3 regions of the Nonomuraea sp. NPDC003754 genome follow, and region 2 is predicted to be linked to each of the others. Evidence: riboswitches for the same ligand, from Rfam matches in the RefSeq annotation. Region 2 holds a riboswitch; each other region holds the start of a gene.
The links. Region 2 has a riboswitch for cyclic di-AMP ahead of ACWEVS_RS37680 (CHAP domain-containing protein). Riboswitches for the same ligand answer to the same signal wherever they lie in the genome.
Positions count from the first base shown of each region.

Region 1: another riboswitch for cyclic di-AMP. It lies ahead of ACWEVS_RS19540 (C40 family peptidase); the one in region 2 lies ahead of ACWEVS_RS37680 (CHAP domain-containing protein).
Region 3: another riboswitch for cyclic di-AMP. It lies ahead of ACWEVS_RS18505 (NlpC/P60 family protein); the one in region 2 lies ahead of ACWEVS_RS37680 (CHAP domain-containing protein).

Region 1 covers NZ_JBSGJX010000014.1:130,456-140,252, forward strand. The annotation lists gene ACWEVS_RS19530 (branched-chain amino acid aminotransferase) at 80-1,177, opposite strand; gene ACWEVS_RS19535 (3-isopropylmalate dehydrogenase) at 1,387-2,439, opposite strand; cyclic di-AMP (ydaO/yuaA leader) riboswitch at 2,540-2,683, shown strand; gene ACWEVS_RS19540 (C40 family peptidase) at 2,846-3,334, shown strand; gene ACWEVS_RS19545 (hypothetical protein) at 3,553-3,675, opposite strand; gene serA (phosphoglycerate dehydrogenase) at 4,004-5,593, opposite strand; gene ACWEVS_RS19555 (hypothetical protein) at 5,825-6,682, shown strand; gene ACWEVS_RS19560 (MFS transporter) at 6,764-8,134, shown strand; gene ACWEVS_RS19565 (class I SAM-dependent methyltransferase) at 8,073-8,840, shown strand; gene ACWEVS_RS19570 (FtsX-like permease family protein) at 8,833-9,797, opposite strand, start outside.
Region 2 covers NZ_JBSGJX010000044.1:56,379-66,175, forward strand. The annotation lists gene ACWEVS_RS37655 (DUF6716 putative glycosyltransferase) at 1-155, opposite strand, end outside; gene ACWEVS_RS37660 (hypothetical protein) at 152-1,120, opposite strand; gene ACWEVS_RS37665 (aldo/keto reductase) at 1,190-2,014, shown strand; gene ACWEVS_RS37670 (Gfo/Idh/MocA family protein) at 2,106-3,065, shown strand; gene ACWEVS_RS37675 (SEL1-like repeat protein) at 3,046-3,486, opposite strand; cyclic di-AMP (ydaO/yuaA leader) riboswitch at 3,617-3,751, shown strand; gene ACWEVS_RS37680 (CHAP domain-containing protein) at 3,767-4,468, shown strand; gene ACWEVS_RS37685 (RNA 2'-phosphotransferase) at 4,714-5,253, opposite strand; gene ACWEVS_RS37690 (WD40 repeat domain-containing protein) at 5,318-6,316, opposite strand; gene ACWEVS_RS37695 (hypothetical protein) at 6,321-7,280, opposite strand; gene ACWEVS_RS37700 (GntR family transcriptional regulator) at 7,364-8,059, opposite strand; gene ACWEVS_RS37705 (MFS transporter) at 8,152-9,435, shown strand; gene ACWEVS_RS37710 (SPFH domain-containing protein) at 9,490-9,797, shown strand, end outside.
Region 3 covers NZ_JBSGJX010000013.1:131,058-140,854, forward strand. The annotation lists gene ACWEVS_RS18480 (ATP-dependent Clp protease ATP-binding subunit) at 1-409, opposite strand, end outside; gene ACWEVS_RS18485 (histone-like nucleoid-structuring protein Lsr2) at 710-1,042, opposite strand; gene ACWEVS_RS18490 (RDD family protein) at 1,429-1,926, opposite strand; gene ACWEVS_RS18495 (RDD family protein) at 2,024-3,382, opposite strand; gene ACWEVS_RS18500 (amino-acid N-acetyltransferase) at 3,469-4,038, opposite strand; cyclic di-AMP (ydaO/yuaA leader) riboswitch at 4,315-4,465, shown strand; gene ACWEVS_RS18505 (NlpC/P60 family protein) at 4,471-5,514, shown strand; gene ACWEVS_RS18510 (LuxR C-terminal-related transcriptional regulator) at 5,511-5,726, opposite strand; gene ACWEVS_RS18515 (winged helix-turn-helix transcriptional regulator) at 5,952-6,368, opposite strand; gene ACWEVS_RS18520 (NADP-dependent oxidoreductase) at 6,447-7,376, shown strand; gene lysX (bifunctional lysylphosphatidylglycerol synthetase/lysine--tRNA ligase LysX) at 7,482-8,963, opposite strand; gene ACWEVS_RS18530 (hypothetical protein) at 9,107-9,595, shown strand; gene ACWEVS_RS18535 (type III pantothenate kinase) at 9,636-9,797, opposite strand, start outside.

The DNA of each region.
Region 1 (9,797 bases), on a different contig from region 2:
GGGTGGGCCTACGCGAGGCGGGGCTCCGGTCGACCCGAAGGACGGACCGGAGCCCCGCGGCGGCAGGCCTGTCTCCTCGTCAGGAGAGCTTGTGGATCCAGTTGTGGGTGTCGGGGCGGGTGCCGTACTGGATGCCGAGCAGTTCCTCGCGCACCTTCATGGTCACGGGGCCGGGGGTGCCGTCGCCGATCGTCCAGGCGCGGTCCGCGCCCTTGACCGACCCGACCGGCGTCACGACCGCCGCCGTGCCGCACGCGAACACCTCGGTGAGTTCGCCCGACTCGCAGCCCGCCTGCCATTCCTCGATGGACAGGCGGCCCTCCTCGGCTTCGAGGCCGAGGTCGGCGGCCAGGGAGAGGATGGAGTCGCGGGTGATGCCGGGCAGCAGGGTGCCGGTCAGCTCGGGGGTGAAGAGCTTGTTGCCGAAGACGAAGAACAGGTTCATCCCGCCCATCTCCTCGACGTACCTGTGCTCGTTGGAGTCGAGCCAGACCACCTGGTCGCAGCCCTGCTCGACGGCCTGACGCTGGGCGACGAAGGCGGCCGCGTAGTTGCCGCCGCACTTGGCGGCGCCGGTGCCGCCGGGGGCGGCGCGGGTGTACTCGGTGGACAGCCACACCGACACCGGCTTCACGCCGCCGCTGAAGTAGGAGGCGGCGGGGGAGGCGATGACCATGTACCGGTAGCTCTTGGACGGGTAGTTGACGCCCAGCCCCACCTGCGTCGCGATGATGAAGGGCCGCAGGTAGAGGCTGTGTCCCTCGGTGGTGGGCACCCAGTCGCGGTCGGCCTGGACGAGCAGGTCGAGCGACTCGACGAAGGTGTCCTCGGGCAGTTCCGGCATGGCCATGCGGACGCAGGAGGCGTTGAAGCGGCCGGCGTTCGCGTAGGGCCGGAACGTCACGATCGACCCGGTGGCCTGGCGGTAGGCCTTGAGCCCCTCGAACAGCTCCTGCGCGTAGTGGAAGACGGAGGTGGCGGGGTCGAGGACGAGCGGCCCGTACGGCGTGAGCCGCGCGTCGTGCCAGCCCCTGCCCTCGGTGTAGTCGATCGAGATCATGTGATCGGTGAAGGTCTGTCCGAACCCCGGGTTCGCCAGTACCTGCTCGCGCTCCGCAGCGGTGCGAGCGTGGTCGGAGAGCTGCACATCGAAGCTGAGCTTCTGAGCGGTGGTCATGACAGAAATCCTTCTCTTTCCGCGAGATTTGCCCTGAGTCCATTTTGCGATGAACCGGGTAACGGGAACTTACAGCAAACGCCTGGCGTTCTCGCGAGCCGCCAGGCGCTGATTGTGGTATCCAGGCGGCTACGCGCTCGCCGGATCCCGGACAGTATGGACCCGGCCGAAGGGCGCCAGGCCGCCTATGGTGCTGGAGTGGCAGGCGGTCAGGCGCCGCCGGCTACTCGTGCGGTGATGTCGTCACCGATCTCGTGCGTCGTACGGCCGGCCCGTCCGGTGAGGCGCTCCACGATGTCGTCGGCCACGGCCTGCTCGACGCGGGCCGCCTCCTCGGTCAGGCCGAGGTGGTCGAGCATCATGGCCACCGACAGAATCGTGGCGGTGGGGTCGGCCTTGCCCTGGCCGGCGATGTCGGGCGCGCTGCCGTGGACCGGCTCGAACATGCTGGGCGCGGTCCGGTCGGGGTTGATGTTGCCGCTGGCGGCCAGCCCGATGCCGCCGGCGATGGCGGCGCCGATGTCGGTGATGATGTCGCCGAAGAGGTTGTCGGTGACGATCACGTCGAAGCGCTCGGGCTGGCTGACGAAGAACATCGAGGCCGCGTCGATGTGCTGGTAGTCGGTCGTGACCTGGGGGAACTCGGCGGCCACCCGGTTGACGGTGCGCATCCACAGGTCGCCGGCGTAGGTCAGCACGTTGGTCTTGTGGACCAGCGTGAGCTTCTTGCGGGGGCGCTCGGCGGCCTTGGCGAAGGCGTAGCGGACCACGCGCTCGACGCCGAAGGCGGTGTTGAGCGACTCCTGGGTGGCGATCTCGTGCGGGGTGCCGCGACGCAGCACGCCGCCGGCGCCCGCGTAGAGGCTCTCGGTGCCCTCGCGCACGACGATCATGTCGATGTCTTCGGGGCGGGTGTCGGCCAGCGGGGTCGTCACGCCGGGGAAGAGCTTCACCGGACGCAGGTTGACGTAGTGGTCGAGCTCGAAGCGGAGCCGCAGCAGCAGGTCACGCTCGAGGACGCCCGGCGGGACGCTGGGGTCGCCGATCGCGCCGAGCAGGATGGCGTCGTAGCCGCGCAGCTCCTGCAGGGTCTCGTCGGTCAGGGTTTCGCCGGTGGCGTTGTAGCGAGTGGCGCCCAGATCGTAGTGGGTGGTCTCGATCTTGGCGCCGACCGCCTCCAGGACCTTGAGCCCCTCGGCGACGACCTCGGTGCCGATCCCGTCACCGGGGATGACGGCCAGACGAATGTTGCGCGACTCCATGGCCGGTACCTTACCGGGTCGTCTCGGCTGGCGAACACCTGATCTCATTGTCCGGACACGGCGTTTTGTCGTGTTTGCGGTCTTTTGACCCTTTCGTTAGAGTCTCGGCCAGCCTAATCCGGTGCGACGTTCGCACGGAGCCGGGGACCCATTCCCCCTGGGGCGAATCGGCACCCCCATGCCGTAGGGCGGCTTCCACGCCCGAGCCCGTCAGCTAACCCGGTCGGCCCCGTGGAAGGACATTCCCCTGTCTCGCATCATCACGGCTGCCGTCGTCGGCGGCCTCCTCGCCACAGGTATCGCCGCCGCCTCCCCCGCGTCGGCCGCCCCCGTCCCCGCCCTGAAGCAGCCGGTCACGGCCGAACCCGGCACCGACCGGCCCGTCCAGGACGACCCCGCTCGTACGGTGACCCTCACCGGAGCGGACATCAAGAAGGCCCAGCTCGAGAAGGCACCCAAGCCCGCATGGCAGATCGCGCTCGACTTCGCGATGGCCAAGCGGGGCACGCCGTACGTCTGGGGCGGCACCGGGCCGAACGGCTACGACTGCTCAGGACTGACGATGAAGGCCTACAAGAAGGCGGGGATCGAGCTTCCTCGCGTGGCCGCCGACCAGTACCAGGCGTACGACAAGAAGATCAAGTGGAACAACCTGAAGCCCGGCGACCTGGTCTTCTTCAGCGGACTGGGCCACGTCGGGATGATCTCGAAGCCCGGCTACATGGTGCACGCGCCGCACAGCGGTGACGTGGTGAAGGAGGAGAAGCTCAGCGCGTGGCGGCGCCAGGCGTTCGTCGGCGCGGTACGGCCCGACCCCAAGGGCGTGAAGCAGCAGGCGCGGCTCGTCGAGGCGAAGTCCTCGTCCGCGCCCGTGGGGCTACGAGCCACGTTCTGACCCGTCGGAGCGCGCACCAGCCCGGGAACCGGAGGCGGTTTCCGGGCTGACGCGCGCCCGGAGGGGGATCCGGGGTCTCCCCGGTGGAGCAGGGGGACCTCCACCGGGTGGTCCCGCTCAACAGGGGAAGCCGGCCGGCGCCCTCAGGGGGAAAAGGGTGGTCCCACCCAGCGGGGGAAGGGTGGTGTCCCGCCCAGCGGGGAAAGGGGCGGTCCCGCTCAGCCGGGGAAGGGGGAACCGCCGTTGTCCCTGCGGTCCAGGGCGGTCTGGAGGGCCTGCGCGGCCTCTTCCTCGTGGTCGTCGGCGCGGTTCCATGGATACATGTCGTACACGTGGCTCATCTCGTTTCGCGGACGCGAGTGAAATCGGACGTCGGATCCCGGTCGCGGATCCGACCGGGCCTGGTCTCGTGCGGTCCGGATCACGGACCGGACGAAAGGGGACTTAAGGCCGACGCAACGCCGCTCACCGCGACGGGTAGTCGACCTGCCCTAACAGGCCCCGTCGCGGCAGGTAATAAGTACGAGTACCCAGCGCATCCCTACCAAAGTACCTGGCACGGTCCAGGCTGTCTCGTTGGACGTCCGAATATCTCACGATGCGAGACGACAGCGGAAAGCAAGAACGCCCTCCCGCCGAGCGGCGGAAGGGCGTTCTCCATGGGAAGCGTCAATCGGACAGGTCGACCGAGCGCCCGCTGTCGGCGCCGATCTCCGCCACGATCTGGTCCATCACGTCCGACGGGATCGCCGAGTCGACGGTCAGCGCGATCAGCGCCTTGCCGCCCTTGACGTCCCGCGCCACCTGCATGGAGGCGATGTTGATGCCCTTCTCGCCGAGCAGGTGACCCACGACGCCGACGATGCCGGGCCGGTCGGTGTAGGTGAAGAAGGCCAGGTGGTCGGTCGGCTCGATCTCCATCTCGTAGCCGTTGACCTCGACGATCTTGGTGATCTGGCGCGGCCCCGACAGCGTGCCCGACACCGAGACGGTGCGGCCGTCGGCCAGCACACCGCGCACGCCGACGACGTTGCGCCAGTCGGGGCTCTCGGAGCTGGTGACCAGCTCGACGGTCAGGCTGCGCTCCTTGGCCAGCAGCGGCGCGTTGACGTAGGTGACGGCGTCCTCGACGATGTCGGTGAAGACGCCCTTGAGCGCGGCCAGCTCCAGCACCCGCACGTCCTGCGCGGCGATCTCGCCACGGACCTCGATGTCGAGCTTGGTGGCGGTCTCACCGGCGAGCGCGGTGAAGACGCGGCCCAGCTTCTCGGCCAGCGGCAGGCCCGGCTTGACGTCCTCGGCGACGACGCCGCCCTGGACGTTGACCGCGTCGGGCACGAACTCGCCGGCGAGGGCCAGCTTGACGCTGCGGGCGACCTGGGTGCCGGCCTTCTCCTGGGCCTCGTGGGTGGAGGCGCCGAGGTGCGGGGTGGCGACGACCTGGTCCAGCTCGAACAGCGGGCTGTCGGTGCAGGGCTCCTTGGCGAACACGTCCAGGCCCGCGCCTGCCACGCGCCCTTCCTTGATCGCGGAGTAGAGCGCGGCCTCGTCGACGATGCCGCCGCGGGCCACGTTGATGATGCGCACCGACGGCTTGACCTCGTGCAGCTCCTTGTCGCCGATGAGACCCAGGGTCTCCTTCGACTTCGGCAGGTGCACGGTGATGAAGTCGGCGGTCCTGATGACCTCCTCGAGGCTGACCAGCTTGACGCCCATCGCCGCGGCGCGGGCCGGCGGCAGGTAGGGGTCGTAGGCGATCAGCTCGACGCCGAACGGCTGCAGCCGCTGGGCCACGAGCTGACCGATCTTGCCGAGGCCGAGGATGCCGACGATCTTCTCGTCGAGCTCGACGCCGGTGTACTTGGACCGCTTCCACTCGCCGTTCTTGAGCGCGGCGTGGGCCTGCGCGGTGTTGCGGGCGCTGGCGAGGATGAGTGCGATCGTCTGCTCGGCGGCGCTGGTGATGTTGGAGGTCGGCGCGTTCACGACCATGACGCCGGCCTTCGTCGCCGCCTCGACGTCGACGTTGTCGAGACCGACACCCGCGCGGGCGACGACGCGCAGTTTCGGCGCCGCGGCGATGGCCTCGGCGTCCACCTGGGTGGCGGAACGGACGATGAGCGCGTCCACGTCGGCGAGCGCGGGCAGGAACTGCGAGCGGTCGGCGCCATCGGTGTGACGGACCTCGAAGTCGGCGCCGAGCACCGCGAGACCTGCTTCCGACAGCTCCTCTGCGACCAGAACGACGGGCTTGTTCACTGTGATGGATCCTTCGGGCATGCGACGGGCTGAGGGACACGTCAGCGGGCCCCTCGGATCTCTCTGAGTCTATCTAGGCTTGTGAACGCATTCACGAGGGTCTCAGGATCTGGGCGAGCCCGGTACCCACCCCCCGGGAACTCATCCCGACCGCAGCCAACTTTGTCTTGATCGGGAGATTTCTTCGCTATTAGCCTGATAAGCCGTGGGCTACTACCTATCGTTCACCCTATGAGCATCGGGAACCCCGCTCTCGCCGACGTGCTCGTCCAGCACGGCAGTCCGCACCTGCTGCTGGCCGCACTCGCCGACAGGGGAATCCTGGTCGCCGTGCGCCCTGACCGCTCCGTCGTCCTGGGCACGACCCAGGTCGGTGACCGCGTCCTGCTCGGTTATACCGGGCCCCAAACCTACGCACGGCACCGGGGCGGCCATTCGCTGTCGGCCTGCGACGCCGACACCATCCTCGACATCCAGCGCGTCACCGGCGTGCGGGAGATCGTGATCGACGCCGCAGGCCCGGCCGCGGCAGCCGTACCGATCGAGGATCTCCAGCGTTTCCTCGTCTCGACGCGGACGGGATCTCAGCCGGTGCTGTCCGGCGCGATGCCCACCGCGTACGCGACCGGGGCCATGGCCGCGGTCTCGACCGGTGGCTCGGTGCTGCAGAGCGCGCCGCCCGTGCAGGTCGCGCCCGCGCCGCAGTCGTGGATCCCCGCGCCGCGCCCCCACCTGTCGGGGCCCATGCAGCAGGTGGATCCCGGCTACCGCCGGTGCACCCACCCGATCCTGCCCGCGCTGCGCGGCGCGATCGTGCTGCTGCTGTCCGACTACCCGCTGGTCCACCACGTGTGGATCTCCGAGGCGCGGACGGCCTCGGGCGCCCCCGGCATCATGCTGCACGTCAAGGTCCACATGTCGGCCGCCGAGGACGTGGTCCGCGACCTGCACCGCGGGGTTCGCGCCAGGCTGCCGCAGCTGGCGGCCAGCGAGGCGCCGATCCTCATGGCCCGGGTGGCCGACGCGCGTAGCGAGCGCAGGATGGTGGAGCTGGGCGCGCACGTGGTGTGCGCGGACGTCACGGACTGATTGGGCCTACCGAGCAAGAGCGCGGACGTCACGGACTGATTGGGCCTACCGAGCAAGAGCTCGGTCGGCTTGACTGGCGGCGTGATCGTCTCCACCGGCGTGCGGCTCGGGTACGGCGTGGGCTCGTTCTGCACGGCCACCTACGCCGCGGTGCCGGGACTGCTGCTGCTCTACTACATGACCAACTTCCTGGCCGTGCCCGCGTGGTTCGCCGGCCTGGTCGTGGCCGCGCCCAAGGCGTGGGACCTGGTCGTGAACCCGCTGGTGGGCCGGTGGTCCGACCGTACGGTGTCACGGATGGGACCGCGCAGGCCGTGGATGCTGGCGGGCGCCTGCACGCTCCCGCTCGCCTTCGCGGCGCTGTTCGCGGGCCCCCCGCTCACCGGCACGCCCGCCGCCGTCTACGTGGCGGCGGTCTTCCTGGTCGCCGCCACCGCCTACGCGCTGTTCGAGGTGCCGTACAAGGCGATGCCCGCCGAGATGACCGGCGACTACCACGAGCGGACCGCGTTGCTGCAGTGGCGGATGGTCTTCATCGGCGCGGCGACCGTGATCAGCGGCGTCGTCGCACCCGCCATCGTCAACAGCCAGGGCGACGGCGGCACGCCGGCCGGCTACCGGCTGATGGGCGTCACCATCGCGATCGTGATGCTGGCCGCCATGCTCGGCGCCTTCTTCGGTACGGCCCGCGCCCCCATGACCGGCGCCCCCGAGCCCGACGGCGGCTCGCTGTGGTCGCAGTTCGCGGTGCTGCGGGGCAACGCGTCGTACGGCTGGCTGCTGGCGCTGAGCTGCACGCAGTTCCTCGCCGTCGGGGTGATGCTGGCGGCGGCGCCGTACTTCGCCACCTACGTTCTCGACGACCCCAAGGCGACCAGCACGCTGTTCGCCGCGCTGATCGGGCCGATCCTGCTCACGATGCCGCTGTGGCTGAAGCTGTCCAAGCGGTACGACAAGCGCGGGGCGATGTTCATCGCCGGCCTCGTCTTCGCCTGCGGTACGGCGGCGGCGGTCGCCACGCCCCTGTTCGGCGACCTGTTCGCGCACCTCATGCTGCTGGTGGTGGGCATCGGGTTCGCCGGCGTCCAGCTGCTGCAGTTCTCGATGCTGGCCGACGTGATCGCCCTCGACGCCGCCACGACCGGCATGCGGCGCGCGGGCGTGTTCACCGGGTTGTGGACGGCGGTCGAGAGCGCGGTGAGCGCCTTCGGCGCGCTGATCTTCGGCGCGGTGCTGTCGCTGGGTGGATTCGTGCCGTCCGATCCGGGCAGGCCGGTGGAGCAGCCGGAATCGGCCGTCACCGCCGTGCTCCTCGGTCAAACAGCCGTGCCAGCCTCCATTATCTTTCTTGCCGTCCTCATGACGTTCCGTTACCGATTGACAGCGGAACATGTTCTGCATGACCCGCTCGAGTCTTCTACATCAGGCGAGATACGCCCTCCGGCACCCTGACAGAGTCCTCCCCCACGCGCGGCGGCTCACCAGAGACCTGTGGTTCCGGCTGCACACCCGTGACCACGTCGACTACTACCGGGCCGTGATGCGCTCCGACACCGGCCGCAACCCCGACCGCGCCGTCGGCGCCAAGAGCAGGCAGCGGTGGCTGAAGCTGGGCCAGACGCAGTTCGACTACCTCGTCACGCACGGCCTGCGCCCCGAGCACCGCATGCTGGAGATCGGCTGCGGCAACCTGCGCGCCGGGCGGCTGTTCATCGACTACCTCTCCCCCGGCAACTACTACGGGCTCGACATCTCTCCCGACATCCTCTTCGCCGCCCAGCGGACGCTGGCCGACTACGGCCTGCAGGGCAAGCTCCCCCACCTCATCCCCGTCCGCGATCTGCGCTTCGAGTTCCTGCCGGACGAGTACTTCGACGTCGTCCACGCCCACAGCGTCTTCTCCCACTCCCCTCTGCACGTGATCGAGGAGTGCTTCGCGCACGTGACCCGCGTCATGAAGCCCGACGGCTGGTTCGACTTCACCTTCGACAGGACGCAGGGCAAGGAGCACCACGTCCTGCGCGAAGACTTCTACTACCGCACCGAGACGCTCGCGCGTCTGGCCGAGCGGCACGGCCTGACGGCGGAGTTCATGGACGACTGGGAGCTCCTGCCGCTCAAGCAGTCCAAGCTCCGCGTGCGCCGCGCCGTCAGGTGAGGCGACGGGTCACCGTCAGCCTTCCTGGCCGCGCGAACACTCCCGCGACGAGCGCGGCCAGCAGCGGCAGGCCGATCACGAGGCCGCCGACCAGGGGCCACGGCACGGCGATCGTCGCCGGTTTGATGTCCTGCATGACGCGGACCCAGCCGTATGCCCGGGTCGTGCCGCCGCCGCTGGTCATCACCCAGGCCAGCGCGACACCGGGGGCGGCGCCGGCGACGGCGCCCACCAGCGCGCCGAGACCGGCGATGTAGCCGGCCTGGCCGGCCACCACCAGCCGGCCCGTCGTGGCGGGCGCGCCCACCGCCGAGACGGTCGCGAGGTCGGGCCGCATGTCGGCCGCCGCCAGCGCGGTGGCCACGAACGTGCCGCCGAGCACCAGCACCAGCGTGCCGCCCAGCAGCACGAGCAGTTCATCGCCGATGTCGCGGTGATATCCCCTCTCCAGGTAGGCGCCGGCATGGGGGCTGATCGCCAGGAGGTCCCGGTTGAACCTGTCCATGGCCTTCGGCTGGTGCCGCGCGTGGAGCTCGCGCTCGGTGCGCTTCCACCCCTTCGCCGCTACCACCGACGGCGGTACCAGGACGGCACCCAGGTGCCGGTCGGCCGCCTTCGCCACGATCGCGGGCAGCTCGAAGGTCTGGTACGGATCGCCGGACTCGTAGGTGCCGGCCTCGACGACGAGCCTGCCGTCGCGCACCAGCGACGGGTCGAAGACCACCGCCTTGCCCGCCGCGAACGCGGCGGCCGTGCGCGGGTCGTGCCCGCCCATGAACAGATCGAGCAGCCGCTGGTCGCCGATGGAGAAGTCGAAGGACTCCACACCGCATCCGTCACACCGGACCGGCCGCCGGGCGCGCAGGTCGAGCAGGCGGCCCCGGTCGTCCGCCGCGCGGTACCCTCCGACCAGTTCGACGCCGGGCAGCCGTTCCTCCACGGCCGTGCGGATCTTGG
Region 2 (9,797 bases):
GTCCCGGCGACCGCGGCGGCGATCTGCTCCGGCGAGGGGGTGATCGGGGTGCGCACGACCGCGAGCTCCGTCACGCAGTCGGCGGGCAGGTCGTCCAGGAGACTGGCCGCCCACTTCAGGTACGAGTCGGAATCGGCCAGAGCCAGGACCTTCAACTGGGTACTCCCGAGAACATCTGCAGGTGGGATCGGAGGGATGGCGCCGCGCGGCTGGTCCACCAGTCGTCGGGCACGTGCACGGGCTCGACCGCGACGCCGCGCGGGGTGAGCAGCACCCGCAGCGAGCTGATGGCGGTCGAGGGGAGGCTGACCACGCGCTGCTCGGCGGACAGGCCGCGCAGGGTCAGCTCGGCTGGAACGCCGGGGGCGTGGACGGTGATGCCGGGCCGCTCGCGGATGAGGGCCAGGTCGACGGGGTCCTCGCGGCGGTGCGGGTAGTAGGCCAGCGGCTCCTCGGCCGCCAGCTCCGTCAGCCAGCGCAGGTAGCGCTCGCGGTGCACCAGGCCGTTCCTGACCAGGGAGGTGCCGAGCACGACCGTCCGCTCGGAGGGGCCGGGCGTGCTCATCGGCTGCGCGCGCAGCCAGTCGAAGTCGTGGCCGGCCAGCTCGACGCCGGCCTGCCGGACGGCCGCCGCCAGCTCGCCTGGCACGGGAAGGGCCGTGAACACCGACAGCGCGCCCTTGCGGGCGGTACGGCGCAGCCGTCCGGCCGCCAGCAGGCCGAGCGTGGTCCGCCAGGCGCTCGGCTCGGCGCGGGCCCGCAGCAGCGGCCTGGCGGGGCGGGCCGACAGCAGCTCCAGCAGCCGGATCGTGGCGAGCCCGTCGTCGACGATCACGACGCGACCGGGGCGGATCATGACCCAGCGCAGCTGGACCCGGCCGGAGAAGGCGTCGCCGACGGCGTTGAGCGTGCGGGGCATGCGCTCGCTGGGTTCGGCCAGCTCCAGCCCGCGCGGCAGGTCGAGCCTGAGCAGTTCCCGCCTGGTGGTGGCCAGCGGGCGCAGCCCGGCGCGCGGCACCACCAGCGTCCGGTCTCCCAGCAGCCCGGCGTGGTGGGCCTCGACGGCGCAGAGCATCTGAAGTGGCGACTCCACCCAGGCCACGGATTCCTGTTCGTTCACGACACGCGCCACGGTAGGACGCCCACTCGAAGTGCCAGCCAACGCGACGTTAACAATGGAGAGATGAACATGAACTCGCTGCTGCTCAACACCGACGGCGTGCAGATACCGCAACTCGGCTTCGGCGTCTGGCAGGTTCCCGACGACGAGGCGGAGCGGGCCGTGTCCTTCGCCATCGAGGCCGGCTACACCAGCATCGACACCGCCAGGCTCTACTTCAACGAGGAGGGCGTGGGCCGGGCGATCGCCCGCGCGGACGTTCCGCGCGAGAAGCTGTTCATCACCACCAAGCTGTGGAACGACGACCACGACAGGGCCGAGGCGGCCTTCGAGGCGAGCCTTTCCCGGCTGGGGCTCGACCAGCTCGACCTCTACCTCATCCACTGGCCCGTCCCCGCGCAGGACAAGTACGTCCAGGCGTGGAAGTCGATGGAGCGGCTCTACAAGGACGGCAGGGTGCGCGCGATCGGCGTGTCGAACTTCACGATCGCCCACCTCGAGCGGCTCATGAACGAGACCGAGATCGTCCCCTCGATCAACCAGATCGAGCTGCACCCCCGCTTCCCCCAGCCGGAGCTGCGCGCCTTCCACGAGGCCAACGGCATCCTGACCGAGGCGTGGAGCCCGCTCGGGCAGGGCAGGGGGCTGCTCGACGATCCGGCGCTGGCCACGCTGGGCCGCAAGCACGGCAAGTCGCCCGCGCAGGTCGTGCTGCGCTGGCACGTCCAGCTCGGCAACGTGGTGATCCCCAAATCGGTCACCCCTTCGCGAATCAGGGAGAACATCGACGTGTTCGACTTCACCCTCGACCCGGAGGACATGGCGGCGATCGGCGCGCTGAACACCGGCACGCGCCTCGGTCCCGACCCCGCCACGTTCAACTGGATGGGCTGACATGACCGAACGGGCACGGCCCGCGCCGCCGGCGCGGGCCGTTCGCATGTCCGAGATAAGGGAGGATTGATCGCGGAAAGGGAGGTTCGTCATGCGTGAGTTAGCGTGGGGCATCGCGGCCACGGGCGGGATCGCCAGGACAGTCGGCGCGGTGATCGCCGCGGAGCCCGGCATGCGGGTGGCCGCGGTCGGCTCCCGCGACCAGGGCAGGGCCGCGGAGCTGGCGGCGGCGCTCGGCGCGGACGCGGCCTACGGCTCCTACGCCCAGCTGTGCCAGGACCCCGCCGTCGACGTGATCTACGTGGCCACCCCGCACGCCCAGCATCTGGAGGTGGCCGAGGCGGCCATCGCGGCGGGCAAGGCCGTGCTGTGTGAGAAACCTCTCGCCGCGAGCGTGGCCGACGCCGAGCGGATGGTGAAGCTGGCCAGGCAGGCGGGCGTGTTCCTGATGGAAGCGATGTGGATGCGCTTCAATCCCCTGATCAGGGCGCTGCTGACGGAGGAGAGGTTCGGGGAGCTGCGCTCGGTGCAGGCCTCGTTCGGCTTCGTCCAGCCTTACGCGGCCGAGCACCGGCTCTGGAACCCCGCGCTCGGCGGCGGGGTGCTGCTCGACCTGGGGATCTACCCGTTCGGGCTGGCGCAGCTGCTGCTCGGCGAGCCGGCTGAGACGCATCTCACCGGATCGCTCGGCCCCTCCGGCGTGGACGCCGAGGTGGCGGCGCTGCTCACCTACGCGGGCGGCACCAGGGCGCTGGTCGAAACCTCGCTGCTCAGCCCGCTGGCCAACACCGCGACCGTGGTGGGCACGGGGCTGCGGGCCGACATCGCCGCGCCGTTCTGGGCGCCGCGGCGCATCGTGCTGTCGGGGCCGGGCGTGGATCCGGAGGAGCTCGTCCTGGACCCCGCCATGAACGGCTACGCCGAGGAGGTGCGCGAGGTGCGCGCCGCGCTGGCCGAGGGCAGGACGGAGAGCTCTGTCATGCCGCTGGACGAGAGCCTGGCGATGATGCGGATGCTGGAGGACGCCAGGGTCAGGCTAGGCGCTCGGTAGCGCGGGCCGCCGCCTCGGCGTGGCCGGAGCCCGCGGCCGCCCGGAAGTGGGCGCGGGCCCGGTCGGGGCGGCCCTCCCTGCCCTCCAGCAGGCCGAGGTTGAACATGGCGCGCGGCGCGGCCTCCTCGTGGCCGGTTTCGATGGCCCTGGCGTACCAGCGCCGGGCCGCGTCGGTGTTGCCGCAGCAGTCCTCCAGGACGCCGAGGTTGAACATCGCCCTGGGCGTGCCGGCCCTGCCGTACCAGTGGCGGGCCGCGTCGAGGTGGCCGCTCTCGTCCTCGATCAGCGCGAGGTTGAAGGCCGCCCGCTGGACGGCGGCCGGATGGCCCGATGCGATCGCCAGGAGATACCATCGCCGGGCTTCGTCCGGACGGTGTCCGTCTTCCCGCAGCCCCCTGTTGAACAGGTCCTGTGGCGACATGACCTGACCGTAAATGATCGCCGGACCTTTATCAATTTGTAAGCTACTTGCCTCGTGTATTACCTTAGGCTCACTCAAGGCATAAACCGGGCATTCCGGACATTGCCTGTCATTGCAATCATCACAGGTTCGCCTGTGACCGCTGAATCCGCACCATGCGGAACCGGGGACCCACTTCCTCTGGGGTGAATCGGCACACCGTGCCGTAGGGCAGCTTCGCGTCCGAACCCGTCAGCTAACCCGGTAAGCGGCAGGAAGCTAGCAAGGAGTTCCCCTTCCCATGGCAAAGCCCAGCCGTAGCCGTGCCCCGAAGCTCACCTACGCGCATGCCGCGCTCGGCGCCGTCGTCATCGCCGGCTCGTTCGTTCCCACCGCCGCCCAGGCCGAGAAGCTCCCGCTGTCCGAGAGCCAGCGGGTAGCCGTCCTCGCCAAGGCGCCCAAGGAGGAGGCCGGCAAGCCCGCCGCCGCCAGGCCGGAGGCCAAGGTCATCCCCTCCGCCACCGTCGTTCTCACCGAGGCCAAGAAGCAGGTCGGCGTCAAGGAGAACTCCGCGGGCGGCGGAACCAAGTTCCAGAACTGGTACGTCGGATCGCAGCGCGCCAGGGAGACGGTCGTCAGGGACGGCGGCGACGTCAGCGCGTACGCCAACGCCCCGTGGTGCGCGATGTTCGTCTCGTGGGTCGGTGAGATGACCGGCGCCCGCACGCAGGTCGGCTGGGACGCCTACACGGTGACCCACGCCAAGTGGTTCAAGGCCAACAAGCGCTGGGGCACCGCGCCCAAGCCCGGCGCCGTCGTCTTCTTCGCCTGGGACGGCAGCAAGAGCCTCGACTCCATCGACCACGTCGGCTTCGTCGAGAAGGACAACGGCGACGGCACGATCAGCACGATCGAGGGCAACACCGGCAACGGCGCCGTCGAGCAGCGTGTCCGTCCGAAGTCGCAGGTCGTCGGCTACGGCTACCCCAGCTACGGCGGCTGACGCTTCCCCTTCCCCCGCATTCCCCCCGGCCCTGTCGCCAGGACGGCCACGCGCCGCTCCGGTGACGGGGGCCACCCACGGGCTCGGGCCGGTCCCCTCGGACCGGCCACCCCGTTCCCCCCGCAGAACGCCCCCCGCAGAACGTTCCCCCACAGAACGCTCCCCCAGGCCGCGACGGCGCCGTCTCAGCGCGCTTGCCCTCCGGCCACCCGCAGGACCCTCGTCCATTCCCCTGTCTGCACCGATCAGCCGGGGAACCGCAGGTAAGCAGCCGGCACGGCGTCGGTGAGCCACACCCCGTTGGCGCTGACCACGAACTCGTGCCCGGCCGCGTGCATCGCCCGCGCGTCGACGACCAGCACCACCGGGACGCCGCGCCGGGAGCCGACCCGCACCTCCGTCTGCCTGTCGGCCGACAGATGGACGTGCCTCCTGGTCATCGGCAGCAGGCCCGAGCGCCTGATGGCGGCCAGGTTGCGCCCGACGGTGCCGTGGTAGAGGACGTGCGGCGGCTCCACCGGCGCCAGTCCCAGGTCGACGGGCACGGAGTGGCCCTGGCTCGCCCTGATGCGGTCGCCGTTGATCGCGTAGCGCCGCTTGTCGTTGTCGGCCACCACCGTGTCGAGCTCATCCCTGGTGATGGGGAAGCCGTGCCTGGCCGCGGCCGCCAGCAGCTCGTCGATCGGCACCCAGCCGTGCTCGTCCAGCGTGATCCCGATGGCGGCGGGGTCGTGGCGCAGGTGCCTGGCCAGGTACTTGGAGATCCGCACGGTCCTGTCGGTCATGCGGGCATTGTGCCGACCGCCCGCCGTACCCGGCAAAGGCGGTACGGCGGGCGGAGCCGCGCGCTCAGCCGCCGCAGGCGGCGAAGACGAACGTGTCCTTGAGCATCGAGTAGCTGTCGCGGACCCTGGTCGCGCCCGAGGTCACGTCGTGCTGCAGGACGGTCATCCTGGTGGCCTTGCCCGTGGGGTACTGGGAGACGTGCAGGGTCACCTGGTTGTCGCCGGTCCAGTCGAGCTTGTGGACCGTGCCCTCCTTGGGCAGCTTGATCGCGTGGCCTCCGACGACCTGGCCGTCCGCCAGGTCGTAGAGCTTCACCTTGGTCCCCCCGACCAGCACCGCGATCGTCCTGCCGTCGGCGTGCAGCGCGTGCGGGCCGTTGGCCGACACCAGCTGCGGCGGCGTGTCGCTCAGCAGCCGCCGGCCCGCCAGATCGTAGACGTGCATCTCCAGCACCGACTCCGCGCCGTCCATGGTGGCCAGCACCTTCTCCCCGTCGCCGCTGAAGCCGACGAAGACGCTGTTCCTGGGCAGCGTCCCGAGCCTGGCGCCGGTCGCGGTGTCGAACACCTGCGCCCTGCCGGCGACGACGGCGAGCCTGGCCCCGTCGTCGGACAGCTGCAGCGTCACGTCGTACTGGCTGGTCCTGGGTGGCAGCGCGTCCTTCGGCAGCACGCGGACACCGCCCTTCACGGTGCGGACGGCCAGGTGGCCGGCCTTGGCGAAGTAGGCGACCCGGGTGCCGTCGCCGGAGACCGCGACGGGCGCGACGGCGTAGTCGACAGGCTTGCCGTCCGCGCCCAGCGCGCGCAGCTGCGCGTCCTTCAGCGGCGTGACCTCGCCCTTGTGGGAGACCAGCCGCCAGGTGCCGCAGGGCACGACGGTGCCGTCCTTCTGCGGGCAGCCCTGGGCGGAGGCGTAGCGGATGGCGTCGCCCCTGCTCTGGGCGTGGTCATGTCCCCGGTCGTGACCCGGCGCCTGACCGGGGCCGGCGACCGCGGCCTGGCCCGGCACGCCGAGCACCGCCAGGGCGACGGCGACGGCCGCCAGGATCCTGAGCTTCATCTCGTCACTCTCCCGCCGTCATCCAGGCGTGCTGCCTGGCGGTGAACGTGAAGGTCTCCACGGGCTTGACCGCGCCCGTCGCCGTGTCGACGGTGAGCACCCGTACCACCGTCGGCTTGTCGTCCCCGCCCGACTGCGTCTTGACCGTCAGCCGGTCGGCGCCGCTCCACTGGACGTGGTAGACCTCGCTGCCCTTGGGCAGCGGCACGTCGACCGCCGCGGCCAGCCGATCCGTGCTCAGGTCGTACAGCCGCAGCCTGGGCTTCTCCCCCGCGAGCACCGCCACCGTGCGGCCGTCGGCCGCCAGCGCCCGCGTGGCGGCGTTGATCACCACCTGCGGCGGGACCTGCGCGAACCTGCTGCCGTCCAGCCCGACGGCGAGCAGCGTCGTGGTGTTGTCGTTGTTGTAGCGCTGGGCGAGCACCTCGTCGCCGTCGGCGCTGAAGCCCTCCAGATCGTCCCCCGCCGGCAGCTTCACGATCTTCCCCGTGGCCACCGTGACGATCTTGCCGGGCTCCTTGGCGTCGGTGTCGTCGTACTCCAGCAGGACCCGGTCGCCCGAGGGCGACAGCCGGACCGTCAGGACGTCGGTGCCGAGCCTGGTCAGCGACTTGGGCAGCAGCGTGACGCGGCCGCCTGCCGCCCTGCGCACGGCCAGGCGGTGGTCGCTCCTGCGCTCGTAGACGATCCACCGGCCGTCGGCGCTGACGGCGAACGCGCCGGTCTCGTCGGTCGCGCGCCCGTAGGCGTCGACCGAGGTGGCGGCCGCGTCGGCGACCGTGACCTGCTTGCCCGAGCGCAGCCGTAACCGCCAGGCCCCGCAGGCGCGGCTGCTCTCGTCCGGGCTGACGCACGAGCCCACCCACGCGGCGCCGGCCGTCCTCGCACTGTCGGCGTGGGCCAAGGCGGGCAGTCCCGCGGCCGCCACCGCGACCACCGCCGCCCCCAGAAGTGTCCTTCGCATGGTGCCTCTCCTCCTTCACCGGGTTGGACTGCCGGCGAGGCGGAGAGGTTGGTCACAGCTGGGACACGGCTTGGCTCAGCCGGTCATCGCGTGCCGGACGCGTCCAGCGGCTCGTAGGCGTGCAGCAGCAGCCGTTCGGCGTCGTCGAGGTAGCTCTCGAGGAAGGTGCCGGCCTCGTCGGCCCGCCCCGCCGCCAGCAGCTCCAGCAGCTGCCGGTTGCGCTCGACGAACGGCTCGTGCAGCGCGCGCGGATTGCTCATGACGTGGAAGACCAGGCGCAGCTCGGCCAGCAGCTGGCGCATCGCCTCGTTCAGCCGCGGGCTGCGGTGGAGCGCGACCAGCGCCTGGTGGAAGCGGCTGTTGGCGGTGCCGACGTCCTGCCAGCGGTCGGCCAGCGCGGACCGCTCGGCCTCCTCCACCGTCTCCTTGATCAGGGCCAGCGCCTCGGGCGAGGCGGTGCGCCGTACCGCGGCCCCTTCGAGAACCCGGCGCATCTGGTAGAGGTCGGCGACGTCGGCGGCCGACAGCACGCGGACAAAGACGCCGCGGTTGAGCTTGTGGTCGAGCAGCCGCTCGTGGCCGAGGAGCCGGAAGGCCTCGCGGAGGGTGTTGCGGGAGACGCCGAGCGCGTTGCCGATGGCCTCCTCCGACAGCCGCTGGCCGGGGGCGAACAGCCCCTCGATGATGTGCTCGCGCAGGATGTCGGCCACTCGCTCGGCCGTGCTGCTGCGCCCCAGACGGACCCGTTCGTGTTCAAGCGCCGCGACCACGTTCTCCACACCCCTCAGGGAAGCATCGAACAAAACCCTTGTCGAATTGTTCAACGATCCTTAGATTCAAAAGAACACCCCCATCTCTAGGAGCGATGACTATGCACCAGACGCGGCGAGTGATCCTCGCCAGCCTGATCGGCACGTCGCTGGAGTGGTACGACTTCTTCCTCTACAGCACGGCGGCGTCGCTGGTGTTCGGCAAGCTGTTCTTCCCGACCTTCGACCCGCTCAACGCGACCCTGCTCGCCCTGGTCACCAACGCCGTCGCCTTCGTGGCCCGCCCGCTCGGCGGCATCGTCTTCGGCCACTTCGGCGACAAGGTCGGCCGCAAGACGGTGCTCGTGGTCACGCTGCTGGTGATGGGCATCTCGACCTTCCTCATCGGCGTGCTGCCGACCTACGACGCCATCGGGGCGGCGGCACCGGTCCTCCTCGGCGCGCTCAGGTTCGTCCAGGGCCTCGGCCTGGGCGGCGAGTGGGGCGGCGCGGTCATCATGTCCATCGAGCACGGCGACCCGCGGCGGCGCGGCTTCAACGCCAGCTGGCCGCAGGTCGGCGTCCCCGCGGGCTTCATCCTGGCCACCGCCCTGCTGGGCATCCTGGACGCCACCATGTCCGAGCAGGCCTTCCTGTCATGGGGCTGGCGGGTGCCGTTCCTGCTGTCGGGCGTGCTGGTGCTGGTCGGCCTCTGGGTCCGGGTGAAGATCACCGAGTCGCCGCTGTTCCAGGAGGTGGAGCGGAAGGGCGCCAAGGCCAAGATGCCGCTGATCGAGGTGCTGCGCAGGCACCCCCGCGCGCTGCTGTCGGCCTTCACCGCACGCATCGGCGTCGACGTGGCCTTCTACACCTTCACCATCTACATCCTGCTCTACCTCACGACCGTGCTCGGCATGGACCGCTCGGTCGGCCTCAACGCCGTCCTCATCGGCTCGGCCTGCCAGCTCGTGCTGATCCCGCTGTTCGGCGCGCTCTCCGACCGGTACGGCAGGCGCACCGTCTACCTCGCGGGCGTGATCGGCGCGGCCGTCTGGGTGTTCGTCTTCTTCCAGCTGCTCGACACCAGGTCCTTCCCGCTCATCGTGCTGGCGGCCGTGGTCGCGCTGGTGACCCACGCGGCGATGTACGGCCCGCAGGCCGCCTTCATCGCCGAGCTGTTCAGCACCCGCCTGCGCTACAGCGGCGCGTCGATGGGCTACCAGGTGGCCGGCATCGTCGGCGGCGCCATCGCCCCGATCATCGCGCTCAAGCTCCACGCCACCTACCAGACGACCCTCGCCGTCTCCATCTACGTGGTGATCGCCCTGGCCGTCACCGCCTTCGGCCTCGCCATCGCGCCCGGGAGCGAGGACGTGCACAAGCCCGTTCCCGAAACCATCGGATAGCCGCGAAAGGGACGTGGGCGGCGGCTGCCACCGCCGCCCACCAGGGAGGCTCCCGTGAGAATCACCCTGATCGTCATCGCCGCCGTGGTCGCGTTACCCACCCTCCTCGGGCTGGCCCACGGCTTCGAGAGCACCAGCGGAGGGCAGGTCGCGGTCGTGCGCGACGCCGGCCCGCTCGACGACAACCGGGTCCGCCAGGTCATCCCGCCCGCTTCCGGCCTCACCTGGACCGGCTGGTGGTCGGCGGTGCACACCTATCCCGCCCAGCAGCGCTTCTACACCATCACCGCCGACCCCAAGCGGGCCACCGCGCTCGGCGTGGACGTGGTGACGGTGCCGAGCAGCGACGGGGTGAACCTCGG
Region 3 (9,797 bases), on a different contig from region 2:
GCTGCCGCACACGGTTGAGATCGGCTCCAAGCTTGACCAGCACCTGGGCAGCCACACCCTCACCCTCGCGGATGAGCCCGAGCAGGATGTGCTCGGTGCCGATGTAGTTGTGGCCCAGCTGCAAAGCCTCACGGAGCGACAGCTCAAGAACCTTCTTGGCCCGCGGGGTGAACGGAATGTGCCCCGACGGAGCCGATTGGCCCTGGCCGATGATCTCCTCGACCTGCTGGCGCACACCCTCAAGGCTGATGCCGAGGCTCTCCAGAGCCTTGGCGGCTACGCCCTCACCTTCATGGATCAAGCCAAGAAGAATGTGCTCAGTGCCGATGTAGTTGTGGTTGAGCATCCTGGCCTCTTCTTGGGCCAAGACGACAACCCGCCTCGCTCGGTCGGTGAACCTCTCGAACATCTCGTCGCTCCTCACAGAGCGGTCAGTCAGGCCGGTAAATCCGGTCCCGTCCTCCCGCATGCTAGCCCTGGCTCGGCGAACCGCTGACACGCTCCATAGCAGAGACGTTCCCCGAGAGCAGGGCGTTCACCCTCCATCCAACTACCTACAGGGGGTGCTGTGTTCCCGATACGCCGCAAGCGAACGACGTTTAGAGCATGAGCCACCGGCCGCACGACATGCCCGGTTTTCACCGGCAAACACGATCATGCGCTTATGGCGATCTCCGGGGTTCTAGGCGATCGGCATAAGCGCATGATGTCAGTGGGCTTGTTCGTACTTCTCCACGATCGCGGAGGAGATGCGGCCGCGCTCGCTGACCTGGAGGCCGTGGGCCTTGGCCCACTGCCGAATCTCGGAGCTCTTCTCACGGCTCATGGAACGTGCTCCGCCGCGCACCCGGCGACGGGCCGCAACGGCACCCGACTTGCGGGCGGACGTCACGAAAGGCGACAGCGCGTCCCGCAGCTTCTTGGCGTTAACGTCGCTGAGGTCAATCTCATACGACGCGCCGTCAATGGCGAAGCTGACCGTCTCATTGGCCTCGCCCCCATCGAGGTCATCGATGAGAATCTCCTGGATCTGCTTGGCCATCTACGGAATCCTTTCCCGGCGCATTGTTTCATTCGCGTGCCAAACATATACCCGGAAAGGCGACGAGACAATTCAGCGCTTCGCGGATTCCCTGACTCCCGGGTCAGTTCGGTCCCCGGACGGACCCGTCCTGTTTGGACGGCGCCCGGCGGCTGCATTCCGCCCCACGCCGCCTCATGGGGTTTGCGGGAGACGCGCCCTTTATGCACGTGCCGCCCTGCGACGGACGGGACAGCTGTTGTCGACTCTCCGCCCCGACGATAGCGCCAAAGGGAGCGCCACCTGGCGGGGTGTGTGCCACCTAGCCTAATGCCAGTCTCTCCAGAGTTCTTACCCGATCGCCCGGAAAATCCTGAAAAATCGGCGTCTGGGGGCAGATGCACACTTCAGCGAGGGTCTTTGATCACCAACGAACCCGCCCACCGGTCGTGCAACCCCTGCTGGAGGGGCTTGTCGATCAAGATAGACAGTCCGACGGCGAACACCAGGATTCCGACAACGACATTGGCGCCAGGAATCCCCGCGAGCGCGATCGGCCCGGGATAGAGCAGCGCGCGTTTCGCCAGATCCTCCGGCCCCAGCCGCCGCCCCGGGGCGGGCGCCAGCCTTATCTTCATGATCGCCTTCCCGAAGGTACGGCGCCGCCGGTAATGGACCAGGCAGTCATAGCCCGCATAACCCAGCCCCGCGGCCAGCCAGGCCAACAACCTCGGCAACCGGTCGCCATACACCTCAAGCAGGCCGACAGTCCGCAACAAACCCCAGGCCGTGATGAACAGAATGTAATAGAGAACCCCGACGACGAGAGCCTCAATGCTTCGCGCGACGAGCCGTTCCCACCAATCGGCCGGTACGGCCGGCACTCCTGGCGGCGGCGCGACCATAAGCCCCATTCTGTACGCCGGCCGGCCGCGATTACAGGGCCGGGGACGCGAAAACGGGGGCCGGCGCGACGCCGGTCCCCGTTTTTTCGGTATCCGCTTACTTGATCTTCACGACCACGGTGCCGGCGAACTTGTCGGCGAAGGTCTGCTGCAGCGGCTTGTCCCAGAGGTGGGAGGCGCCGTTGACGCCGATCGCGGCGAAGGCCAGCAGGCCACCGAGGATCGGGATGGCGTTGAGGATCACGCCGCCCCAGGTGATGCCGGCCCGCTTGATGGCGGAGTCGCTCTCCAGACCGCCGGGGGGCAGCGAGCCGCCAACCGGGACGATCTTGATACCCATGATCATCTTGCCGACCGTTTGCCCCTTGGACTTGGTCAGCAGGAACTCGTAACCCACGTAGAACAGCGCCGCGAGGACGGCGAGGATCGCCGCGAGGACGAGCGGGTTCATGCCGGTGAACGTGCCGGTGGCGAGGTCGTAGCTCGGGCCCGCGACCATGAACAGGACCGTGCTCACGATGATCCAGAAGACCGCGAAGATCACGCCGTCGACGATGCGGGCGACCAGGCGCTGCCACCACTCGGCGAGCGGGGCGGGTGCGCCGGGCGGCTGCAGGCCGGCCGGAGCGCCGTACGGCTGGCCGTAGCCGGGCTGGCCGTAGGCGGGCGGCTGCTGCTGGCCGTAGCCGGGCTGGTAGGGCTGCTGCTGGCCGTAGGGCGAGGACTGGCCGTAGCCGGGCTGCGACTGGCCCTGCTGGCCGTAGCCCTGCTGACCGTAGCCGGGCTGCTGGCCGTAGCCGGGCTGCTGACCCGAGGAGGGCTGGCCGTAACCGGGCTGCTGGCCGGACGCCGGCTGGCCGTACCCGGGCTGCTGCTGGCCGTAGCCGGGCTGCCCGTACTCCGGCTGCTGGCCGTACTCGGGCTGCTGGCCGGAGGAGGCCTGCTGCTGGCCGTAGCCCTGCTGGCCGTACTCGGGCTGCTGGCCCGAGGCGGCCTGCTGGCCGTAGCCGGGCTGGCCGTACTGCTGGCCGTAGCCCTGCTGACCGTAAGGCTGCTGGCCGGAAGCGGGGGGCTGCTGGCCGTAGCCCTGCTGGCCCGAGGAGGGCTGGCCGTAGCCGGGCTGCTGGCCTGACGCGGGCTGGCCGTAGCCCTGCTGTCCATAGCCGGGCTGCTGCTGGCCGTAGCCCTGCTGGCCCGAGGAAGGCTGGCCGTAGCCGGGCTGCTGCTGCTGGCCGTAGCCCTGCTGGCCGTAACCGGGCTGCTGGCCGTAGCCCTGCTGGCCGTAGCCTTGGTCGGGCTGGCCCTGTGACGGCTGACCGTAGCCGCCGCCCTCATGGCGATAGCCGACGATCGTCACGTCAGGATCCGGCTGCTCGCCAGGGCGTCCTGCGTTCTGCTGACCGTATCCGGAATTGTCGTCAGGTTGGTCCGGGTACGGCGGCTGTCCGGTGCTCACCGTGTCACCTCGCTTCGATGGCGCATGTGGCACATGTCAGGACACATGCTTGCTGTTGCCCAACGTATCGACATGAGTATCAACAATCACCTTTCCTCTTGGTCAACGCCGTAGTCAACTGCGTCCAGATGAAGCAGCATCCTGGTGTTGCCAAGGGTGTTGGGCTTGACGTGCTCGAGGTCCAGAAACTCGGCCACACCCTCGTCGTAGGAGGCCAGCAGCTCGGCGTAGACCTCGGGTGATACCGGCGTTCCCTGGATGGGCACGAAGCCGTGTCGGGCGAAGAAGTCGACCTCGAACGTCAGGCAGAAGACCCGGCGAAGGCCCAGGTCGCGAGCCGTTCTCACGAGCGCGGTAACAATACGGTGACCGACGCCTGAACCTTTGGCCGCGGGATCGACGGCGACCGTGCGAATTTCGGCGAGGTCCTCCCACAGCACATGGAGCGCGCCACAGCCGACCACCTGGCCGCCGCGCTCGGCGACCCAGAACTCCTGGACGTCCTCGTACAGCGTGACCGTGGCTTTTTCGAGAAGCTTGCGGCCCGCCCCCGCGTAGATGTCGACCAGGCGCTTGATCGACCTGACGTCCGGCGTGCGGGCGCGCCGTACGACGATCTCGGTGTCCTGCATTGGGCGCTCGACGACCTGCTCCATGGCCCTTCAGCGTACCGAGCTTGTTTCGGCCCATCCCTAACTACCATCACATGACCTCACGTAGTGAGGCGAGCACGCTCCGCATCGACGCACGACATGCCCGACAAATCTCTGCCAATCCGGGCAAAGGGCACGCAATACCCTGGTTGATCAGGCTTTCGCGTGACCCGCCCGTGATCCTTTGTTTGCGCATCCTCTACTGGATCCGTAGTTCTGGTTGAGCACGAACCTGGCTTGCACTAGTGTCCAGCGACGATGTCACCCACGCAGCCAGGCGTGGGTGACGCGCCTAATCCCCCACCACGGGGAGCCGGGGACCCGCCGGCGGACCACCGACCGCCACAGGGGTGAGTCCGAGTCCGTGCTCGGTAGGGCTGCTCCGGCCCGAACCCGTCAGCTAACCCGGTCGGCGGCTACGAGAGGAGCTGGTTGGTGAAGCGCAGGCGCACTCACGAGGGGAAGTCCGCGGGCAAGCACGCCCGCCCCCACGAACCGGGCTCCCCCAGGAAGCGGTTCGCCGTCGTGAGCGCCGCGATGGCCGCCCTCGCCCTCGCCATGCCGCTGAGCCCGGCCGCCGCCGACCCCAAGCCGACGCTCAAGGAGCTCGCCGAGCGCGTCGAGAAGATGCACAACGACATCGAGACGCTCACCGAGCAGTACAACGGGCAGCGCGAGAAGCTCAAGGGCGTCAAGAAGTCCGCCGAGACCGCCAAGAAGGTCCTGGCCACCAGCGAGGCCGATCTGGCCGCCAAGCGCGCCCGAGCCACGCTCGTGGCCGAGAGCACCTACATGTACGGCGGCCTCGCCGACGGCCTGGCCTTCACCTCGTCGGGCGACCCCGACTCCTTCCTCGACGCCGCCGCCACCTCCTACGCCCTCGGCCAGCAGCAGGGCCAGGAGGTCAAGGAGCTCGCCGAGTCCATCGCCGCCGCCGAGAAGGCGAGGGCGACCGCCAAGACACGCCTGGCCGAGGTCCAGAAACTCGTCAACGACCTCGGCAGCAAACGCGACAAGATCACCTCGATGGTCGCCAAGACCGAGAGCAGCCTGTTCCGGCGCGCCCTGGGCGAGGCGGGACGGCCGGGCACCCGCGCCAGCAGGGTCAACCTGCCCATCATCGGCAGCGGCAAGGCCGCGCAGGCCGCCCGCTGGGCGCTGACCCAACAGCTCAAGCCGTACGTGTGGGGCGCCGAGGGGCCGAGTTCCTTCGACTGCTCGGGCCTGGTCATGGCCGCCTACCAGCAGGTGGGCATCAGCCTGCCGCACTACACCGGCGACCAGTGGACGGCCGGCACCCACATCTCGCGCGAGCAGCTACGCCCCGGCGACCTGGTCTTCTTCTACAACGACCTGCACCATGTGGGCATCTACATCGGCGGCGGGATGATGGTGCACGCGCCCCGCACGGGTGACGTCGTCCGGGTCGCCGCGATCGCCAACAGGCCGTTCGCGGGAGCCGTACGGATCGCCGACTAGATCAGTCGCCGGCGCGCGGCCCAGGCCACGGCCTCGATGGCCGTGGCGACGCCGATCCTGTCGCAGATGACGCGCAGGCGGCGGCGGACCGTGCGGCCGCTGATCTCCAGCGTTCTGCCCACGCGGTCGACCGTGACACCCTTGGCCAACTCCGCGAGGAGATCCAGGTCGTCCTGGCTCAACACGACTCCGTCGTCGGTGAGCACATCCATCGGGAGCCCTCCCCCCAACAGCACAACTCGGCGACGTCTCGGCTCGAGCACCGCTGCTCGTCCCGCAGACGGTAAACGCATACTCGAAAGGTCGTCAAGGTTGATTCCACGAAGCGCTTGACGGCGACTATTGACTTGATCGTTTCTATATGAAGAACTCGCGCGACATACGGCGCGAAGATCAGGCCACAACCGGCCGACCGCAATGCGCTCTTATCCTGAATTTCACGCCGTTTTTTCAGCGGTCTGCCCGGCGTCATAGCGTTCGCGGGCAAGCTCGACATCCTCGATGTGACTCTCCGCCCATTCCTTGATCGCGGCCATGAGTGGGAGCAGACTCGTTCCGAGTGGCGTGAGCTCATAATCCACGCGCACCGGCACCGAGGCGGTCACCGTTCTGAAGACCAGCCCGTCCCTTTCCAGCCCGCGAAGCGTCTGCGTCAGCATCTTCTGGCTCACGCCCGCGACCGTCCTGGCCAGATCGCTGTATCGCATCGAGCCGCCGGCCAGGGCGGTGAGTATCAGGCTGACCCATTTGTCGCTGAGGGTGTCCAGCAGCTTCCTCGAGGGGCACTGCGCGACGTACGCGTCGTACTCCTGCTTGGCCGCGGCACGGCGCGCGGCCGCCGTCGTGGTCGCCATGCGAGCTCCTCCGGGTGGCTTACGCACTTCCAGGTGCCTTCTTACCAGAAGAGAGCTTCTCTCCCTAGGGTCGTCCGCATGACAACCATGCGTGCCCTCATCGGCGGTTCCGGCTCTCCCGAGCTCATCGAGGCCCCGACTCCCCAGGCGGGCCGGGGCCAGGTCCGGATCAAGGTCGCCGCCGCCGGCCTGAACCCGTTCGACCTCGCGGTCGCCTCAGGTTCGCTCAGCGACTACGGCGTCGCCCGCGAGCTCGACTCCTACGGCCTCGGCTTCGACGCCGCGGGCGTGGTCGACCAGGTGGGTGAAGGCGTCGCCATCGCGCCCGGGCAAGAGGTGATCGCCTTGGTCAGCCGGCTCGAACTGCCGACCAAGGCCCAGGCGGACCACGTGGTGGTCGACGCGCCGGCGGTCGCGCCCGCTCCGGCGGGGTTGTCCTTGGTCGAGGCCGCCACCCTGCCGCTCAACACGCTGACCGCGTGGCAGTCGCTCGACCGGGCGAACCTGAGCCAGGGCCAGACCGTCCTGGTCACGGGGGCCGCGGGCGCCGTCGGCGGGTTCGCGGTGGAACTGGCGACGGCCCGCGGCCTGCGGGTGGTGGCCGCGGCGGGAGGCGACGACGAGGAACTGGTCCGGGGGTTCGGCGCCGAGTGGTTCGTCCCGCGCGGAGAGGATCTGGGCGAGGCGGTCAGGAAGCGGGTGCCAGGCGGGGTGGACGCCGTGATCGACGCCGCCGTGACCGGCCTGGAGGGACTGAACGCCCTCCGCGACGGGGGGACGTTCGTCACCCTCACAGCCGGCGTGGCACCGGTCGCGCTGCGGGGGACGGACGTGGCCACCGTGTTCTTCCGCGAGGAGCCGTTCCAGCTCGCCGGGATCGCCCGGCTGGCCGGGCTCGGCCGGCTGACCGCGAGGGTCGCCGGGACCTACCCGCTGGAGCAGGCCGGCGACGCCTACGCCCGTCTCGCCAAGGGCGGCCTGCGCGGTCGCCTGGTCCTCACCCTCTGACACCGCCACCCGACCGGGTACGGCCCGCCGGGCCGCCTCAGGACGCGACCGCCCCGATCGTCACCGGCGAGCCCGCCCGGCGGTGACGACCGGCGTGGACACGCGTCAGCCGGTGGGCTTCACCAGCGGGAACAGGATCGTCTCCCGGATGTTCCTGCCGGTGAAGGCCATGATCATCCGGTCGATCCCGACCCCGACGCCACCCGTCGGCGGCATCGCGTACTCCAGCGCCTGCAGGAAGTCCTCGTCGAGCTGCATCGCCTCGGGGTCGCCGCCGGCCGCCAGCATCGACTGCTCGGTGAGCCTGCGGCGCTGCTCGATCGGGTCGACCAGCTCGGAGTAGGCGGTGCCGAGCTCGGTGCCGAACCCGATCAGGTCCCACTTCTCGGTGAGCAGCGGGTTGTCGCGGTGCTGCCGGGTGAGGGGCGAGGTCTCCAGCGGGTAGTCCATGACGAACGTCGGCTGGACCAGCGTGTGCTCGACCAGCTCCTCGAAGAGCTCCTGGACGAGCTTGCCCTGGCCCCACTTCGCGTCCCAGTGGACGTGACGCTCGTCGGCGTACTTCCTGACCTGCTCGAGCGGGGTGTCGGTGGTGATCTCCTCGCCCAGCGCCGCGGAGACCGCATCGTACAGCCTGACCCTCGGCCAGCGCGCGAGGCCGAGGTCGATCTCGACGCCGTCGTGCACGACCACGGTGGTGTCCAGCGCGGCCACGACCGCCCGCTGGTACATCCGCTGCGTGAGCTCGGCCATGTCGTTGTAGTCGAGGTAGGTGCCGTACGCCTCGAGCATCGTGAACTCGGGGTTGTGCGTGGAGTCCGCGCCCTCGTTGCGGAAGTTGCGGTTGATCTCGAAGACCTTCTCGATGCCGCCGACCACGAGCCGCTTCAGGTAGAGCTCGATCGCGATGCGGAGGTAGAGCTCCATGTCGTAGGCGTTGATGTGGGTCTTGAACGGCCGTGCCGCCGCGCCGCCGTGGATCGGCTGCAGCATGGGCGTCTCGACCTCGAGGTAGCCCTCCTCGTGCCAGAAGTCGCGCACCGCGCGGACCGTGGCGCTGCGGACGCGGGCCATCGAGCGCGCCTCGTCGTTGACGATGAGGTCGACGTAGCGCTGCCGTACCCGGGCCTCGGGGTCGGTGAGGCCGACGTGCTTCTCCGGCAGCGGGCGCAGGCACTTGGAGGTGATCTGCCAGCGGTCGGCGAGGATGGACAGCTCACCGCGCCGGGAGGTGATGACCTCTCCCTCGATGCCGACGTGGTCGCCGAGGTCGACGTCGCGCTTCCAGGCCGCCAGCGACTCCTCTCCCACCTTGTCGAGGGAGATCATGACCTGCAGGTCACCGCCGCCGTCACGCAGCGTGGCGAAGCAGAGCTTCCCGCCGATGCGGTTGAGCATGACGCGCCCCGCGACGCCGACTTTGTCGCCGGTCGCGGTGTCAGGGTCGAGACCCTGGTACTTCTCCCTGATCTCGGCGTTGGTCGCCGTACGGGGGAAGGTCACCGGATAAGGATCGACGCCCTCGTCACGAAGGCGGTCGAGCTTCTCCCTCCGGATGCGCATCTGCTCGGGAAGTTCGTCGCTCACAACACCAAAGGGTACCGATATGGCGCAATGCAAGAGTTCGTCAGCTCTTTGCAAAGGGAGTGCAAGGAGGCGGGGTTACCAATGACCCAGGAGCCCAGGGGGATCCGGCAGGGAGCCGGAACCGCGGGGCTCAAGGAGAGATCATGATGAAGAAGCTCGCGACAGGCTTCCTCGCAGTGGCCGCCACCGGCACACTCGCCCTGTCGCTCCCCGCCACCGCCAACGCCTCGACGACCTCCTCCTCCACCGGCGCCTCCGACTACGACGACTACTGGGGCTCCTACTACGCCAAGTACGGCCTGGCCAAGGCCAGCGGCTGGATCGGCGTCGAGGGCGACTACGAGGACGGCAACTCCGTTCACGTCAAGGGACGGCTCTACGACCTCGACAACAGGACCTACAACCAGGGCGGCAAGTGCGCGTACGTGAAGTTCCAGGCGGCCGACGACGAGTACGACTGGTACCAGGTCTACTCGCGCTACTACTGCGGCTACCCGGGCTACAAGTCCTTCCAGTTCCACGAGGACGACGTCTACGCGGTGCGCGTCAAGGTCTGCCAGTACGACCCGTCCACCCACCGCGTCAGCAAGTGCGGCAAGTGGTGGGACCTCTACGACGCCGAAGAGGTGTGAGAAACCCGATCGAAGGGCCCCCTCCCGCGGGGGCTCTTCGTCATGTCGCGTTGCGGTTGTAGATGAGCCTGAGCCCGATGAGCGTGAGCCACGGCTCGTGCACGTCGATCGAGCGCGCCTCCCTGACCACCAGCGAGGCGAGACCGCCGGTCGCCACGACCGTGACGTCGTCGGGGTCGTCGGCGAGCTCGGCCGCCATCCG